DNA from 3 places in the Streptomyces sp. NPDC048461 genome. Region 3 is predicted to be linked to each of the others. Evidence: riboswitches for the same ligand, from Rfam matches in the RefSeq annotation. Region 3 holds a riboswitch; each other region holds the start of a gene.
The links. Region 3 has a riboswitch for cyclic di-AMP ahead of ACZ6S8_RS20810 (transglycosylase family protein). Riboswitches for the same ligand answer to the same signal wherever they lie in the genome.
Positions count from the first base shown of each region.

Region 1: it holds a riboswitch for cyclic di-AMP, as region 3 does, so the genes downstream of both, ACZ6S8_RS26060 (peptidoglycan DD-metalloendopeptidase family protein) here and ACZ6S8_RS20810 (transglycosylase family protein) in region 3, are expected to answer to the same signal.
Region 2: it holds a riboswitch for cyclic di-AMP, as region 3 does, so the genes downstream of both, ACZ6S8_RS27265 (M23 family metallopeptidase) here and ACZ6S8_RS20810 (transglycosylase family protein) in region 3, are expected to answer to the same signal.

Region 1 covers NZ_JBVJGW010000016.1:155,385-160,046, reverse strand. Annotated here, with positions in the region: gene ACZ6S8_RS26070 (aspartate aminotransferase family protein) at 1-1,184, shown strand, start outside; gene ACZ6S8_RS26065 (tyrosine-protein phosphatase) at 1,209-2,027, opposite strand; cyclic di-AMP (ydaO/yuaA leader) riboswitch at 2,340-2,515, shown strand; gene ACZ6S8_RS26060 (peptidoglycan DD-metalloendopeptidase family protein) at 2,518-3,525, shown strand; gene ACZ6S8_RS26055 (SGNH/GDSL hydrolase family protein) at 3,702-4,487, shown strand.
Region 2 covers NZ_JBVJGW010000018.1:40,665-45,326, forward strand. Annotated here, with positions in the region: gene ACZ6S8_RS27255 (HPr family phosphocarrier protein) at 1-56, shown strand, start outside; gene ACZ6S8_RS27260 (GntR family transcriptional regulator) at 299-976, opposite strand; gene ACZ6S8_RS27265 (M23 family metallopeptidase) at 1,150-1,950, opposite strand; cyclic di-AMP (ydaO/yuaA leader) riboswitch at 1,963-2,122, opposite strand; gene ACZ6S8_RS27270 (M16 family metallopeptidase) at 2,329-3,696, opposite strand; gene ACZ6S8_RS27275 (M16 family metallopeptidase) at 3,741-4,662, opposite strand, start outside.
Region 3 covers NZ_JBVJGW010000011.1:191,014-195,675, forward strand. Annotated here, with positions in the region: gene ACZ6S8_RS20800 (cytochrome P450 family protein) at 1-1,233, shown strand, start outside; gene ACZ6S8_RS20805 (LysM peptidoglycan-binding domain-containing protein) at 1,319-2,398, shown strand; cyclic di-AMP (ydaO/yuaA leader) riboswitch at 2,674-2,846, shown strand; gene ACZ6S8_RS20810 (transglycosylase family protein) at 2,850-3,578, shown strand; gene eno (phosphopyruvate hydratase) at 3,864-4,662, shown strand, end outside.

The DNA.
Region 1 (4,662 bases), on a different contig from region 3:
TGATGGGCCTGGGGCGCCACCACCCCGTGGTCCGCCGGGCGCTGCACGACGTGCTGGACGCCCGGCTCGCCGACCTGACCCGCTTCGACTGCCAGCCGCTGCCCGGGCTGCTGGCCGAGAAGCTCCTCTCGTACAGCCCCCACCTGGACCGGGTCTTCTTCGGCAACAGCGGCACCGAGGCCGTGGAGACCGCCCTGAAGTTCGCCCGGTACGCCACCGGGCGTCCCAGGGTCCTCTACTGCGACCACGCCTTCCACGGGCTGACCACGGGCGCGCTCTCGGTCAACGGGGAGGCCGGCTTCCGGGACGGGTTCGCGCCGCTGCTGCCCGACACGAAGATCGCGCTCGGCGACCTGGCGGCCCTGGAACGGGAGCTGCGGCGCGGGGACGTGGCGGCCCTCGTGGTGGAGCCGATCCAGGGCAAGGGGGTCCTCGCGGCCCCGCCCGGATTCCTGCTCGCCGCGCAGGAGCTGCTGCACCGGCACAAGGCGCTGCTGATCGCCGACGAGGTGCAGACGGGCCTGGGACGGACCGGTGACTTCTACGCGTACCAGCACGAGCCGGGCGTGGAACCGGACCTCGTGTGCGTCGCCAAGGCGCTCTCGGGCGGCTACGTGCCGGTCGGTGCGACCCTGGGCAAGGACTGGATCTTCAAAAAGGTCTACTCGTCCATGGACCGGGTCCTCGTCCACTCGGCGAGCTTCGGTTCCAACGCGCAGGCGATGGCGGCCGGACTGGCGGTGCTCTCCGTCATGGAGGACGAGGAGGTCGTCGCGAACGCGCGGGCCATGGGCGACCTGCTCCGCGGGCGGCTCGCGGCCCTCGTGGACGAGTACGAGCTGCTGCACGAGGTGCGGGGGCGCGGGCTGATGATCGGCATCGAGTTCGGCCGGCCGTCCTCGCTGGGGCTGCGCAGCCGGTGGACGATGCTCCAGGCGGCCCGCAAGGGGCTCTTCGCGCAGATGGTCGTGGTGCCGCTGCTCCAGAAGCACCGCATCCTCACCCAGGTGTCCGGCGACCACCTGGAAGTGATCAAGCTCATCCCGCCGCTCGTCGTGGACGAGGCGGACGTCGACCGGTTCGTCGGTGCCTTCCGCGAGGTGATGGACGAGGCGCACGGCGGGTCCGGGCTGATGTGGGAATTCGGCCGGACGCTGGTGAAGCAGGCCGTCGGCAACCGCTGACCGCCGACGGCCCGCCGCGGCGGGTCAGTCCAGCAGTCCGGCCCGGAGCCGGGCGAGGGTCTCGGGCGCCAGCCCGAGGCCCTCTGCCAGGTAGGGCTCCACCCCGCCCCAGGTCTCGTCGATGGTGTCGAAGGCCGCCGTCAGGTACGCGGCGCGGGCGTCGAACAGCGGGGACAGCAGCTCCATCACCTCGGGGGAGCGGGCATCGGGGGAGTCGCTGCCGCGGCGCACCCGGTAGCGCCGGTGCGGGGCGTTGGACTCCAGGTAGTCCGCCACGATCGCCTCGCGCTCGACGCCCAGGGCGAGCAGGGTGACGGCGACGGACAGACCGGCACGGTCCTTGCCGGCCGCACAGTGCATGAGCGCGGGGACGCTGTCCCCGGCGAGCGCGTGCAGGACCAGACTGTGCTCGGCGGTGCGGTTCGCGATGATCGAGCGGTACGAGTTCGCCATCCGTGCCGCGCCCCTCCCGTCGCCCAGGAGTCCGCGGAGCTGTTCCAGATCGCCGTCGCGCACCATCTTCCAGAACTCCCGGCCGTCGGCCGGATCCGAGAGCGGGATGTTGACGTTCCGCACGCCGGGGAGCTCCACGTCCGGCCCCTCCAGCGCGTGGTCGGCGTCGTTGCGGAAGTCGAAGACGGTGTGGAGCCCGAGCGAGTTGAGGAACTCTGTATCGGTTTCAGTGGCATGTGCGAGATGTCCGCTTCGGAAGAGTCGTCCCGGCCTGACCCTCCGTCCGTCCGTCGTCGGCAGGCCGCCCACGTCGCGGAAGTTCCGTACTCCGGTCAGGTCCGGTTCCGGCTGTGACCACCCGGGCGGGGTCGGGGGTATCTGCTGGGTCACGTGAACTCCTCCGCGTCGTCGTCGGGTGTCCGAATTACACTACTTGGCAACAACTTGCCATATCCGGAGGCGAGATCGGGTGCCCGCCCGTGAGCCAGATCATACGGTGACCGTGAGTGCCTGATCGCGAAAGTCGAATGGCCCAGCCAGACCGGATGTTGGCGGTCCGGAATGGACACAGGGTGACGGGAATTCCGCCGATCTCTCACCTCTGGGATTCCGTCAGGTAATTCGCGGCTTGTTCCTCGTGGCCGGACTCGATTACCTTCGCGATCGATCCGGGCGGACCGCCGAATCCTGCCGCCACCCGGAAAACCGCACCCGACTATTCACGCGCGGCAGGAGCGGGGGAACCAGGTAAGCCGCCGTCCCGAGTGTTCATATCGGGACGGCTTGGGGTGAAGCCGTACATGTGCCCATACGTGTGCGGCCGGACATCTCCAGTCCGAACCCGACAGCTCACCTCGCAGGCGACGGAGAGGAAACCGCCATGCCCGCAAAGGGTAAGCACCGCCGTCCCAAGTCCCTTTCGATCTCCCGCGGTTTCGCCGTCGCCGGCACCGGTGGCGCGGCCCTCGCGCTGCCGCTGATGGGCGCCGCGAGCGCCCAGGCGGCCGGAGCCCCGGCCGCCGCGCCGGCCACCGTGCCCGCCGTGGCCCCGCAGCTGCCGGTCGCGCTGGCCGCGCCGGTCGCCGCCCCCGCGGCGGCCCCGGCCGCCGCGCCGACCGTGTACACGGTCGTGTCCGGCGACTACCTCTCCAAGATCGCCGCGGAGCGCGACCTGTCCGGCGGCTGGGAGCAGTTGTACGCCGACAACCGCGAGGCCGTCGGCACCGACCCCTCGCTGATCCACCCGGGTCTGAAGCTGACGCTGGGCGCGAAGGGCGCCTCCGCGCCCACCGCCGCAGCGCCGGCGCCGGCCCCGGCTCCGGCCGAGAAGCCGGTCCAGAAGAAGCAGAAGCCTGCCGAGGCCCCGGTCTCCGGCAAGGCGGCCTCGGGGAAGCAGGACGCCCCCGTCCGCAAGCAGCAGCCCAAGGTCCAGCAGAAGACGCAGGGCGCCGGGACCTCCACCGGCGCGGCGGCCCCCACGGGCGCCGGCTTCGTGGCCCCCGTCGGCGGCGGGGTCTCCACCCAGTACCGGGCGAGCGGCGCCATGTGGTCCTCGGGTTACCACACCGGAGTCGACTTCATCGCGAGCTCCGGCACCACGGTCAAGGCCGTCGGCGCGGGCACCGTCGTCTCCGCGGGCTGGGGCGGCTCGTACGGCAACGAGGTCGTCATCCGGCACGCGGACGGCAAGTACTCCCAGTACGGCCACCTCTCCTCGCTGTCCGTCTCGGCCGGCCAGAGCGTGAGCGCCGGACAGCGCATCGGCCTCTCCGGCTCCACCGGCAACTCCTCCGGCCCGCACCTGCACTTCGAGATCCGCACGGGCCCGTCCTACGGCTCCGACATCAACCCGCTGGCCTACCTCCGCTCGAAGGGCGCCACCGTCTGACGGTGAGGCGCCCGACGGCATCCGCCGCGGCGAGGGACACGCGTCAGGCCGGGACCCGAGGGGGGTCCCGGCCTGACGCGTACTTATTCCTTATCCCGCGCGTGGTATAGATCACGGTCCGTTAACCCCTGCTTACGTTGGCGTAGGTTGCCCGCCGGGGTGAAGGATGGTGCTTCGTGGCAGCGACGACGACGACACTCAAGACCATCGGCTCGTACGCGGCGATCGGGGACAGCTTCACCGAGGGTGTGGGGGACCCGGGACCGGGGGGAACGTTTCTCGGCTGGGCGGACCGGCTCGCCGTGCTCCTGGCCGATCGACGCGACGAGCACGACTTCCGATACGCGAACCTGGCCGTGCGCGGCAGGCTCCTCGACCAGATCGTGGCCGAGCAGGTGCCGCGGGCCAAGGCGCTCGCCCCGGACCTCGTGACCTTCTGCGCGGGCGGCAACGACATCATCCGGCCTGGCAGCGACCCCGACGACGTGGCGGAGCGCTTCGAGGCCGCCGTGGCCGACCTCGCCGCATCCGTCGGCCAGGTCATGATCACCACCGGCTTCGACACCCGCGGCGTGCCGGTCCTGCGGCACCTGCGCGGCAAGGTGGCGACGTACAGCGCCCACGTGCGCTCCATCGCCGACCGGTACGACTGCCCGGTGCTCGACCTCTGGTCCCTCAGATCCGTACAGGACCGGCGGGCCTGGGACGGCGACCGGCTGCACCTTTCGCCCGAGGGCCACACCCGGGTGGCCCTGCGCGCCGCGCAGGTGCTCGGCATCCAGGTGCCGACCGACCCCGACCAGCCCTGGCCGCCGCAGCGGCCGCGCGGCTCGGTGGACACCACCCGGGACAACATCCAGTGGGCCCGCGAGCACCTCGCCCCCTGGATCGGACGCCGGCTGCGCGGCGAGTCCTCCGGGGACCACGTCGCGGCGAAGCGGCCGGACCTGCTGCCGCTGTAGGCGGCCGGCCACCGACGGTACGGGCGGGGGCCGCGCGGGGCCGCAGGGGTACGGGGGAGAGGGGCGGTGCGGCCGGGGCGCGTGCGACACGGGGGCCACCCGGCCGCAAGCGGAATCCTTCGGGGCCCGTGTGCGTTGGGATGGGGGTAGACGTCCACGAACCGCGTGACCCATC
Region 2 (4,662 bases), on a different contig from region 3:
ACCGCCTCGCGAAGCTGGTGGCCGAGGGCCTCGACGAGCTCCCCGAGACCGTCTGACCCTTCGGGTTCGACCACACCCGTACCCGGAAGCCGCGGCCCCCACCCCTGGGGGACCGCGGCTTCCGCGTTCCCCGCGCTCCGGCGGGCGGCGCGCCCCACCGCACCGAAATACGGGCGGAGGAATTCAGCGCGGCCGGGAATTCGACTGCACCACATGAATTCGGCAGCACGTCGAAAGGGCACCGCCCCGGAATTCCGGCAGCGGCGCGCGGATACCCGTCCTTTGTATACGGCGCCTGTTAATGACGGCCGCTCGACATGTTTACGGCAGGTTGCGAAGTCCTCACGGCGGCCCGCGGCCGCGGCCGGTGCGCCGCCGCGGCGCGGTCCGCGTGCATCGCGGTCAGGGCGCGCGCCCGCTCCGCGTCCCCCCGGGCCACCGCGTCCACGATCGCGCCGTGCTCCGCCCAGGACTCCGCGGGCCGGGCCGGGGGCTCGACCACGTACATCCACGCGACCTTGTGCCGCATCTGCGTGAGCAGCGCGATCAGGCCCGGGCTGCCCGACGCCTGGGCCAGCGTCTCGTGGAACCAGCCGCCCAGGGACCGCAGGTCCTCTCCCTGGCCCCGCCTGGCCCGTTCCTGGCCCAGTCTGACCAGCCCGCGGAGCACCTTCAGGTGGGCTTCGGTGCGCCGTCGCGCGGCCCGGGCGGCGGCGAGGGGCTCCAGCAGCATCCGCAGTTCCAGGAGGTCGGCCGCCTCCTGCGCCGTCGGCTCGGCCACCCAGGCGCCGGCGTGCCGCCGCGTGGTCACGAACCCTTCGGACTCCAGGGTCCGCAGCGCCTCGCGGACCGGAACCCGCGAGACGCCGTACCGGCGGGCGAGGACCTCTTCGGTGAGTCTGCTGCCCGGCTCGAAGACCCCGGAGACGATGTCGTCGCGAATTGCCGTGCATACCGCGTGCGCAGGAATACGCAAGACCGAACCTCCGCCTATTTCCGACTGCCGTGCCAGAGTGTGCTGCGACTCTATTGCAACACACGATAATTTCCGAGAGCGGCCGGAAAAGCGAAACATTCGCAAAAGACCCCGGCTCGCGGTGCGAGTCGGGGTCTTCGGCGAAGCGTGGGTCGTGCGCGGGGTCGTACGGGTCAGAGGCTGACGCCGTGCGAGCGCAGGTACGAGACCGGGTCGATGTCCGAGCCGTAGTCGGCGCCGGTGCGGGCCTCGAAGTGCAGGTGCGGGCCGCTGGAGTTGCCGGTGGAGCCCGACAGGCCGATCTGCTGGCCCGGGGTGACCTGCTGGCCGACGGAGACGCTCAGCGAGGACATGTGCCCGTACTGGGTGAACGTGCCGTCGTTGTGCTTGATGACGACGTTGTTGCCGTACGCGCCGCCCCAGCCGGCCTCGACGACGGTGCCCGCGCCCACGGCGTGGACCGAGGTGCCGGAGGAGGCGCGGAAGTCGATGCCGGTGTGGCTGCCGGAGGACCACATGCCGCCACCCGCGTGGTAGTGGGTGCTGATGCCGCCGCCGACGGGCGCGACGAAGGTGTTGAGGCGCTTGCGCTCCTCCTCGCGGGCCGCACGCTCGGCGGCGTCCCGCTCGGCCTTCGCCTTGGCCTCGGCGAGGCGCTTGGCCTCGGCGGCGCGCTGCTTGGCCTCGGCCTCGGCCTGGGCCTTGGCGGCCGCGTGCTCGGCGGCGCGCTGCTGCGACTCGGCCTGGTCCTGGATGTCACCCGCGAGCTCGCCGCCGACGACGACCGCGTCGTATCCGGCGTCGGGGACGGAGTGCTCGGTGTTGCCGTCCGCGGCGAAGGCCGGGCCGGCGAGGGAACCGACGACGCCCGTGGTGGCGAGGGCGGCTATACCGGCGTAGCCGGCGGTCTTGCGGCTCAGACGGCTGGAACCGCGGTGCTTGCCGGAGCCGGCGGTACGACTGCCAAACGCCATGAAGAGGTTGATCCTTTCCTTCCCTCTCGCCTACCGGGTTAGCTGACGGGTTCGGAGCAGGAAGGTCTCCTACGGGCTTCCTCTTGCGAGGCGGCCCGATTCACCCCAGGGACTGATGTGGGTCCCCGGCTCCCCAGGCTCGCGCCTGACGGGGACTCGGCGATCGCTGTCCGGTGCCGCGGGTGCGGCGGGCACAACTGACGAACAGCACGGCTGACGCTAGGCGGATCATCAGTCGATCGCCAAACAGACGAGCCCTTTTGTTGCGTACGCCACACCGCATACAAGCAACCTCACCACTAAATGGACAAAAGGGGCCCTGGTCGACAAGTCGCCAGAGCCCCTTGTTGCGCACGTCAGTTGGTGAGGTGACGGACGTCAGTTGGTGACGACGCTGACGTCACCGATCCCGAGCGCCCGCACCGGCGCCTCGATCTGCGACGCGTCGCCCACCAGCACCGTGACCAGCCGGTTCGCCGGGAAGGCGTTCACCACCGCCGAAGTGGCCTCCACCGTGCCGGTCTCGGCCAGCCGGGCGTACAACTGCGCCTGGTAGTCGTCCGGCAGCTCCTGCTCCACCTGGTCCGCGAGGGTGCCGGCCACCGAGGCGGCCGTCTCGAACTTCAGCGGCGCCACGCCCACCAAGTTCTGCACCGCGACGTCCCGTTCGGCGTCGGTCAGCCCGCCCTCCGCGAGGGTGCGCAGCACCTTCCAGAGGTCCTCCAGCGCCGGGCCGGTGTTCGGGGTGTCCACCGAGCCGCTGATGGCCAGCATCGAGGCGCCCTTGCCGTCCGCGGTCGACCGCAGCACCTGGCCGAAGGCGCGCACGCCGTAGGTGTACCCCTTCTCCTCGCGCAGCACCTTGTCCAGGCGGGAGGTCAGGGTGCCGCCCAGGCAGTACGTGCCGAGCACCTGGGGCGCCCAGACGCGGTCGTGCCGGTCCGGCCCGATGCGGCCGATCAGCAGCTGCGTCTGGACCGCGCCCGGCCGGTCCACGATGACGACGCGGCCGGTGTCGTCGGCGGTCACCGGCGGCACGGGCCGCGGCGCGGCGGAGTTGCCGGTCCAGATGCCCAGGGTGTCGGCCAGGACGGCGTCCAGGTCGATCCCGGTCAGGTCGCCGACGACGACCGCGGTGGCCGTGGCGGGGCGCACGTGGGCCTCGTAGAAGGCGCGTACGGCCGCGGAGTCGATCCGGGCCACCGTCTCCTCGGAGCCCTGGCGCGGGCGGGACATCCGCAGGGAGGCCGGGAAGAGCTCCTTGGAGAGCTGCTTGGCGGCGCGGCGCTGCGGGTTGGCCAGCTCGTGGGGGATCTCGTCGAGCCGGTTGCGCACCAGGCGGTCCACCTCGGCGTCGGCGAACGCGGGCGCGCGCAGCGCCTCGGCGAGCAGGCCGAGCGCCTTGTGCAGGCGCGAGGCGGGGACCTCCAGGGAGACCCGCAGGCCCGGGTGGTCCGCGTGGGCGTCGAGGGTGGCCCCGCAGCGCTCCAGCTCGGCCGAGAACTCCTCGGCGGAGTGCTTGTCGGTGCCTTCGGACAGCGCCCGCGCCATGATCGTCGCCACGCCGTCCAGGCCCTCGGGCTCCGCGTCGAGCGGGGCGGCGAGGTTGACCTCGACCGCGATCACCTGCTGGCCCGGGCGGTGGCAGCGCAGCAGCGTCAGCCCGTTGGCCAGCTCACCGCGCTCGGGGGCCGGGAAGGCCCACGGCTGCGGCTCGCCGGCCTCGGGGCGCGGGTGGAAGGTCATCGTGACGGCCACGGCGTCGGCCGCGGTGTCGGCTGCGGTGTCGCTCACTGCTCCGCCCCCTCGTTCTCGTCGGACTGGTCGTTCCCGTCGGCCCCGTCGGCGTCGGCCGCCAGCGGCTCGTAGACGAGCACCGCGCGGTTGTCCGGGCGCAGCCGGGCCGCGGCCACGGCCTGGACCTCCTCGGCGGTGACGTCGAGGACGCGCCCCACGGCGGTCAGCGCCAGCTGCGGGTCGCCGAACAGCACCGCGAAGCGGCACAGTTCGTCGGCGCGGCCGGACACCGTGCTCAGCCGGTCCAGCCATTCGCGCTCCAGCTGGGCCTGGGCGCGCTCCATCTCCTCGGCCGTCGGGCCCTCGGCGGCGAACCGCGCGAGCTCCTCGTCCACGGCCGCCTCGATGGCGGGCACCTCGACCCCGCCGGACGTCTTCACGTCCAGCCAGCCCAGCGAGGGGGCGCCGGCCAGGCGCAGCAGGCCGAAGCCGGCCGCGACGGCCGTCTGGTCGCGGCGTACCAGGCGGTTGTGCAGCCGCGAGGACTCGCCGCCGCCCAGCACCGTCAGCGCCACGTCGGCGGCGTCGCACTCGCGGGTGCCGTCGTGCGGGAGCCGGTAGGCGGCCATCAGGGCGCGCGCCGGCACCTCCTCGACGATCTCCTCGCGGAGCTCCTGCCCCATGACGTCCGGCAGCGTGCCGTCGCGCGGCGGCTGCTTGCCGTCGTGGCTCGGGATGGTGCCGAAGTACTTCTCGACCCAGGCGAGCGTGCGCTCGGGGTCGATGTCGCCGACGACCGAGAGCACAGCGTTGTTGGGCGCGTAGTACGTGCGGAAGAAGTGGCGCGCGTCCTCCAGGGAGGCGGCGTCGAGGTCGGCCATCGAGCCGATCGGGGTGTGGTGGTACGGGTGGCCCTCGGGGTACGCGAGGGCGGTCAGCCGCTCGAACGCCGTGCCGTACGGGACGTTGTCGTAC
Region 3 (4,662 bases):
ACCGATCCGTACCCGGCCTACGCATGGCTGCGCGAGCACTCCCCGGTGCACCGCACCACGCTTCCCAGCGGAGTCGAGGCCTGGCTGGTCACCCGCTACGCCGACGCCCGCCAGGCCCTCGCCGACCAGCGGCTCAGCAAGAACCCGGCGCACCACGCGGAGTCCCCTCACGCCAAGGGCAAGACGGGCATTCCGGGCGAGCGCAAGGCCGAGCTGATGACGCACCTGCTCAACATCGACCCGCCGGACCACACCCGGCTGCGGCGGCTGGTGTCGAAGGCGTTCACCCCGCGCAGGGTGGCCGAGTTCGCCCCGCGCGTGCAGGAGCTCACCGACCACCTCATCGACCGGATCGTGGAGAAGTCCCGGGGTGCGGCGACGGGGGAGGCCGACCTGATCCACGAGTTCGCCTTCCCGCTCCCCATCTACGCCATCTGCGAGATGCTCGGCGTCCCGCGCGAGGACCAGGACGACTTCCGCGACTGGGCCGGGATGATGATCCGGCACGGCGGGGGTCCGCGCGGCGGCGTGGGGCGCGCGGTCAAGCAGATGCGCACGTACCTCGGCGAGCTCATCCATCGAAAAAGGGACGATCTGGGCGACGACCTGATCTCCGACCTGATCCGGGCGAGCGACCACGGGGACCACCTGACGGAGGGTGAGGCCACCGCGATGGCGTTCATCCTGCTGTTCGCCGGGTTCGAGACGACCGTGAACCTGATCGGCAACGGCGTCCACTCCCTCTTCGCGAACCCGGACCAGCGCGAGCGCCTCCAGCGCTCCCTCGCCGCCGGGGAGCGCGGTCTGCTGGAGACCGGCGTCGAGGAGCTGCTGCGCTACGACGGGCCCGTGGAGCTGGCCACCTGGCGGTTCGCCACCGAGGCGCTGACCCTCGGCGGCCGGTCGGTGGAGGCGGGGGACCCGGTGCTCGTCGTCCTGGCGGCCGCCGACCGGGACCCCGACCGCTTCGCCGACCCGGACGCGCTCGACCTCTCGCGCACCGACAACCAGCACCTCGGATACGGCCACGGCATCCACTACTGCCTGGGTGCTCCGCTCGCCCGGCTGGAGGGTCAGACCGCGCTTGCGACTTTGCTGACGCGTCTGCCGGACCTGGAACTCGCCGTTCCGCCCGAGGAGCTGCGCTGGCGCGGCGGACTGATCATGCGTGGCCTGCGCACGCTTCCCGTCCGCTTCGCAGCCCCAAACATCGGAGGAACACCTGACGCTTAGTCGACTGCGGTCGGAACTTGTGACAATCGCTCAAAGGCCGCTAAGTTCTGCCGTTACCCCGCCGTTATGCGAAAGGTGCACCTACATGCGTTCCGGGAACGGCCGCCACAGACGCCCCCGCCAGGTCCCCGCGCTGGTAGTCACAGCCGGAGTCACTGGCTCAGCGCTGGCCCTGCCGCTGCTTGCAGCCACCAACGCCACGGCCGCCGACACCTCCACGTGGGACAGGGTCGCCGAGTGCGAGAGCGGCGGGAGCTGGAGCGCCAACTTCGGCAGCGGCGCGTACGGCGGGCTGCAGTTCACCCAGGACCAGTGGCGCGGCGCCGGCGGGCTCGACTTCGCCGAGCGGCCCGACCTCGCCAGCCGCTCGCAGCAGATCGCCGTCGCCGAACGGGTGCTGGCCTCCCAGGGCCCCCAGGCGTGGCCGCTGTGCGCGGCGTCCGCCGGGCTGGCCCAGCAGAGCCCCGCCGCGGAGGTGGACCCGGGCCTGCCCGGCCCCGCCGGGAGCGCGTCGCCGACGCCGAACCGGCCCGACGCCGAGGTGCCCGTCCACGGGTCCGACCCCGCCAGGGACTTCGGGGCGCCGACCCCGACCCCCTCCGACACCCCGGCGTTCGCCATCCCCGACGGCCCGCTCGCGCCGCCCGGCGGACTTCCCGTCATGCCGGCGCCGGACGACCCGTCGACGGCCCCGGCCGACCCGACGGCCCCCGTGACGCCCGGCGGCCCGGGAACGGCCCCCGCCGACCCGACGGCCCCTGTGGACCCCACGGCCCCCGCCGACCCCACCGCGCCGACCACCCCGGCCGACCCGACGGCGCCGGCGGGCCCGGGTGTGCCCACGGGCTCCGCTCCCGGCCCGTCCACGGGCCCGACGCCCCAGACGACTCCGGGCGCCTCCACCGACCCGTCGGTCCCGCCCGCCCTGCCGGTGGAGGGCAGCGGCAAGCACCGCGGAACGCCCGCCGTCGAGGCGCCCGGCGCGTCTGACGCCGCGTCGGAGCCCTCGTACACCGTGAAGTCGGGCGACAGCCTGACCGCCATCGCGGACGCCAACGGACTCAAGGGCGGCTGGAACGCGCTCTACGCCGCCAACGAGCAGGTCATCGGCGAAGACGCCAACCTGATCAAGCCCGGCCAGAACCTGGATCTAACCGCGAAATAGGGGCACTTCGGGCACCCTTTAAAGGGTTGATTGTCCGTTTTCTGTAAGTGAGACATGTGTCTCTTCGGGTCAACTGGCGTGTCCCGCCCCGGAGCTCGCGCAAACCCCGTCCTCACCTGCGCAAACGCTCCCGGGAAGGGCGCAAGTAGGGGCGTTTCTCCCCGATGTGGCGCGTTGAACATCGGGGAGGGAGCCGTCTACCTTCTGAATCGCTCGCCACCGCGGGCTCCTTCGACCGCATCGCCGAATCCTGCCGGCGGACGGGGGGAACAGTCGTCGCGCAAGCGCCGAAGGCAGGAGCGGGGGAACCAAGGTAGGCGCCGGGAGCGGCCGTTGAGAGACGGTCACGCCACCGGCTAGGGGTTAAGACGTGCGCAAGGTCGCACGGCCGGGCAACTCACTCGCCCGAACCCGACAGCTCACCTCGTAGGCGTCGGTGAGGAGAAACTCCATGCTGCTTTCCGGCAAGGGCAAGCACCGCCGCGGTTCCAAGGCCGTCCGCATCGTCACGCTCGCCGGTGTCGCCGGTGTGGCCGTGGCCGCCCCCCTGATGGCCGCCGGCTCCGCCAGCGCCGCCACCGCGTCCGAGTGGGACAAGGTCGCGCAGTGCGAGGCGGGCGGCAACTGGGCCATCAACACGGGCAACGGCTACTACGGCGGACTGCAGTTCTCGTCCTCCACGTGGGCCGCGTTCGGTGGCAAGTCGTACGCCGCCCAGGCCAACCAGGCCACGAAGTCGCAGCAGATAGCCATCGCGGAGAAGGTCCTCAAGGGCCAGGGCAAGGGCGCCTGGCCGTCCTGCGGCGTGGGCCTGTCGAACTCCTCCTACACGGGTGGCGGCTCGACGGAGACCCCGAAGCAGACCAAGAAGACCGAGACCAAGAAGACCGCGCCGAAGACCGAGGTCAAGAAGACCGCGCCGAAGGTCGAGACCAAGCGGTCCCAGGCCCCGACGACGCGCTCCGAGCGCTCCGAGGCCCCGGCCCCGGCCGCCAAGCCGAAGGCCCAGGCCCCGAAGACCGGCACCGGCTCGTACGAGGTCAAGTCCGGTGACACGCTGGGCACCATCGCCGAGGCCAACAACGTCCAGGGCGGCTGGGAGAAGGTCTTCGAGCTCAACAAGGACATCGTCTCGGACGCCGACCTGATCTTCCCGGGTCAGAAGCTCGACCTCAGCTGAACCCCGCGGCAACCGCCGCCGGAGCCCCCGCGCTCCGCCCGCTGAATCACGCAGGGTCCCACCGCCCGGCGCGCCTCCCCCCGCGCGCCGGGCGGTGGCGTGTGCGCCCACGGCGCGCGGATTCAAGAGACCTATGTCCTGGAAGAGGGGTATTCGGGCCCTTTTTCGTCCCAGGACCCGGGCGGTCGTCCGGCCCCGCGCCCGGAGCCGGTTAGGCTCTAGGCGGCAAGGCCATCCCACGGCCTGACACGCCACCGCACACCCAGCGTCACATCCCAGAAGGAGATGCTCGTGCCGTCCATCGACGTCGTCGTAGCCCGGGAAATCCTGGACTCCCGAGGCAACCCCACGGTCGAGGTCGAGGTGGGCCTCGACGATGGCAGCACCGGCCGTGCTGCCGTCCCGTCCGGCGCCTCCACCGGTGCATTCGAGGCCATCGAGCTCCGTGACGGTGACCCCAACCGTTACTTCGGCAAGGGTGTCGAGAAGGCCGTCCTCGCCGTCATCGAGCAGATCGGCCCGGAGCTCGTCGGCTACGACGCCACCGAGCAGCGCCTGATCGACCAGGCCATGTTCGACCTGGACGCCACCGACAACAAGGGCTCCCTCGGCGCCAACGCCATCCTCGGCGTGTCCCTCGCCGTCGCGCACGCCGCGTCCGAAGCCTCGGACCTGCCGCTCTTCCGCTACCTCGGCGGTCCGAACGCGCACCTGCTGCCCGTCCCGATGATGAACATCCTCAACGGTGGGTCGCACGCCGACTCCAACGTGGACATCCAGGAGTTCATGATCGCCCCGATCGGCGCGGAGTCCTTCTCCGAGGCGCTGCGCTGGGGCGCCGAGGTCTACCACACCCTCAAGAAGGTGCTCCACACCAAGGGCCTGTCCACCGGCCTCGGTGACGAGGGCGGCTTCGCCCCGAACCTGGAGTCCAACCGCGCCGCGCTCGACCTCATCGTCGAGGCCATCAAGCAGGCCGGCTACGTCCCGGGCAAGGACATCGCGCTCGCGCTCGACGTCGCCGCGTCCGAGTTCTACAAGGACGGCAAGTACGAGTTCGAGGGCCAGTCCCGCTCGGCCGCCG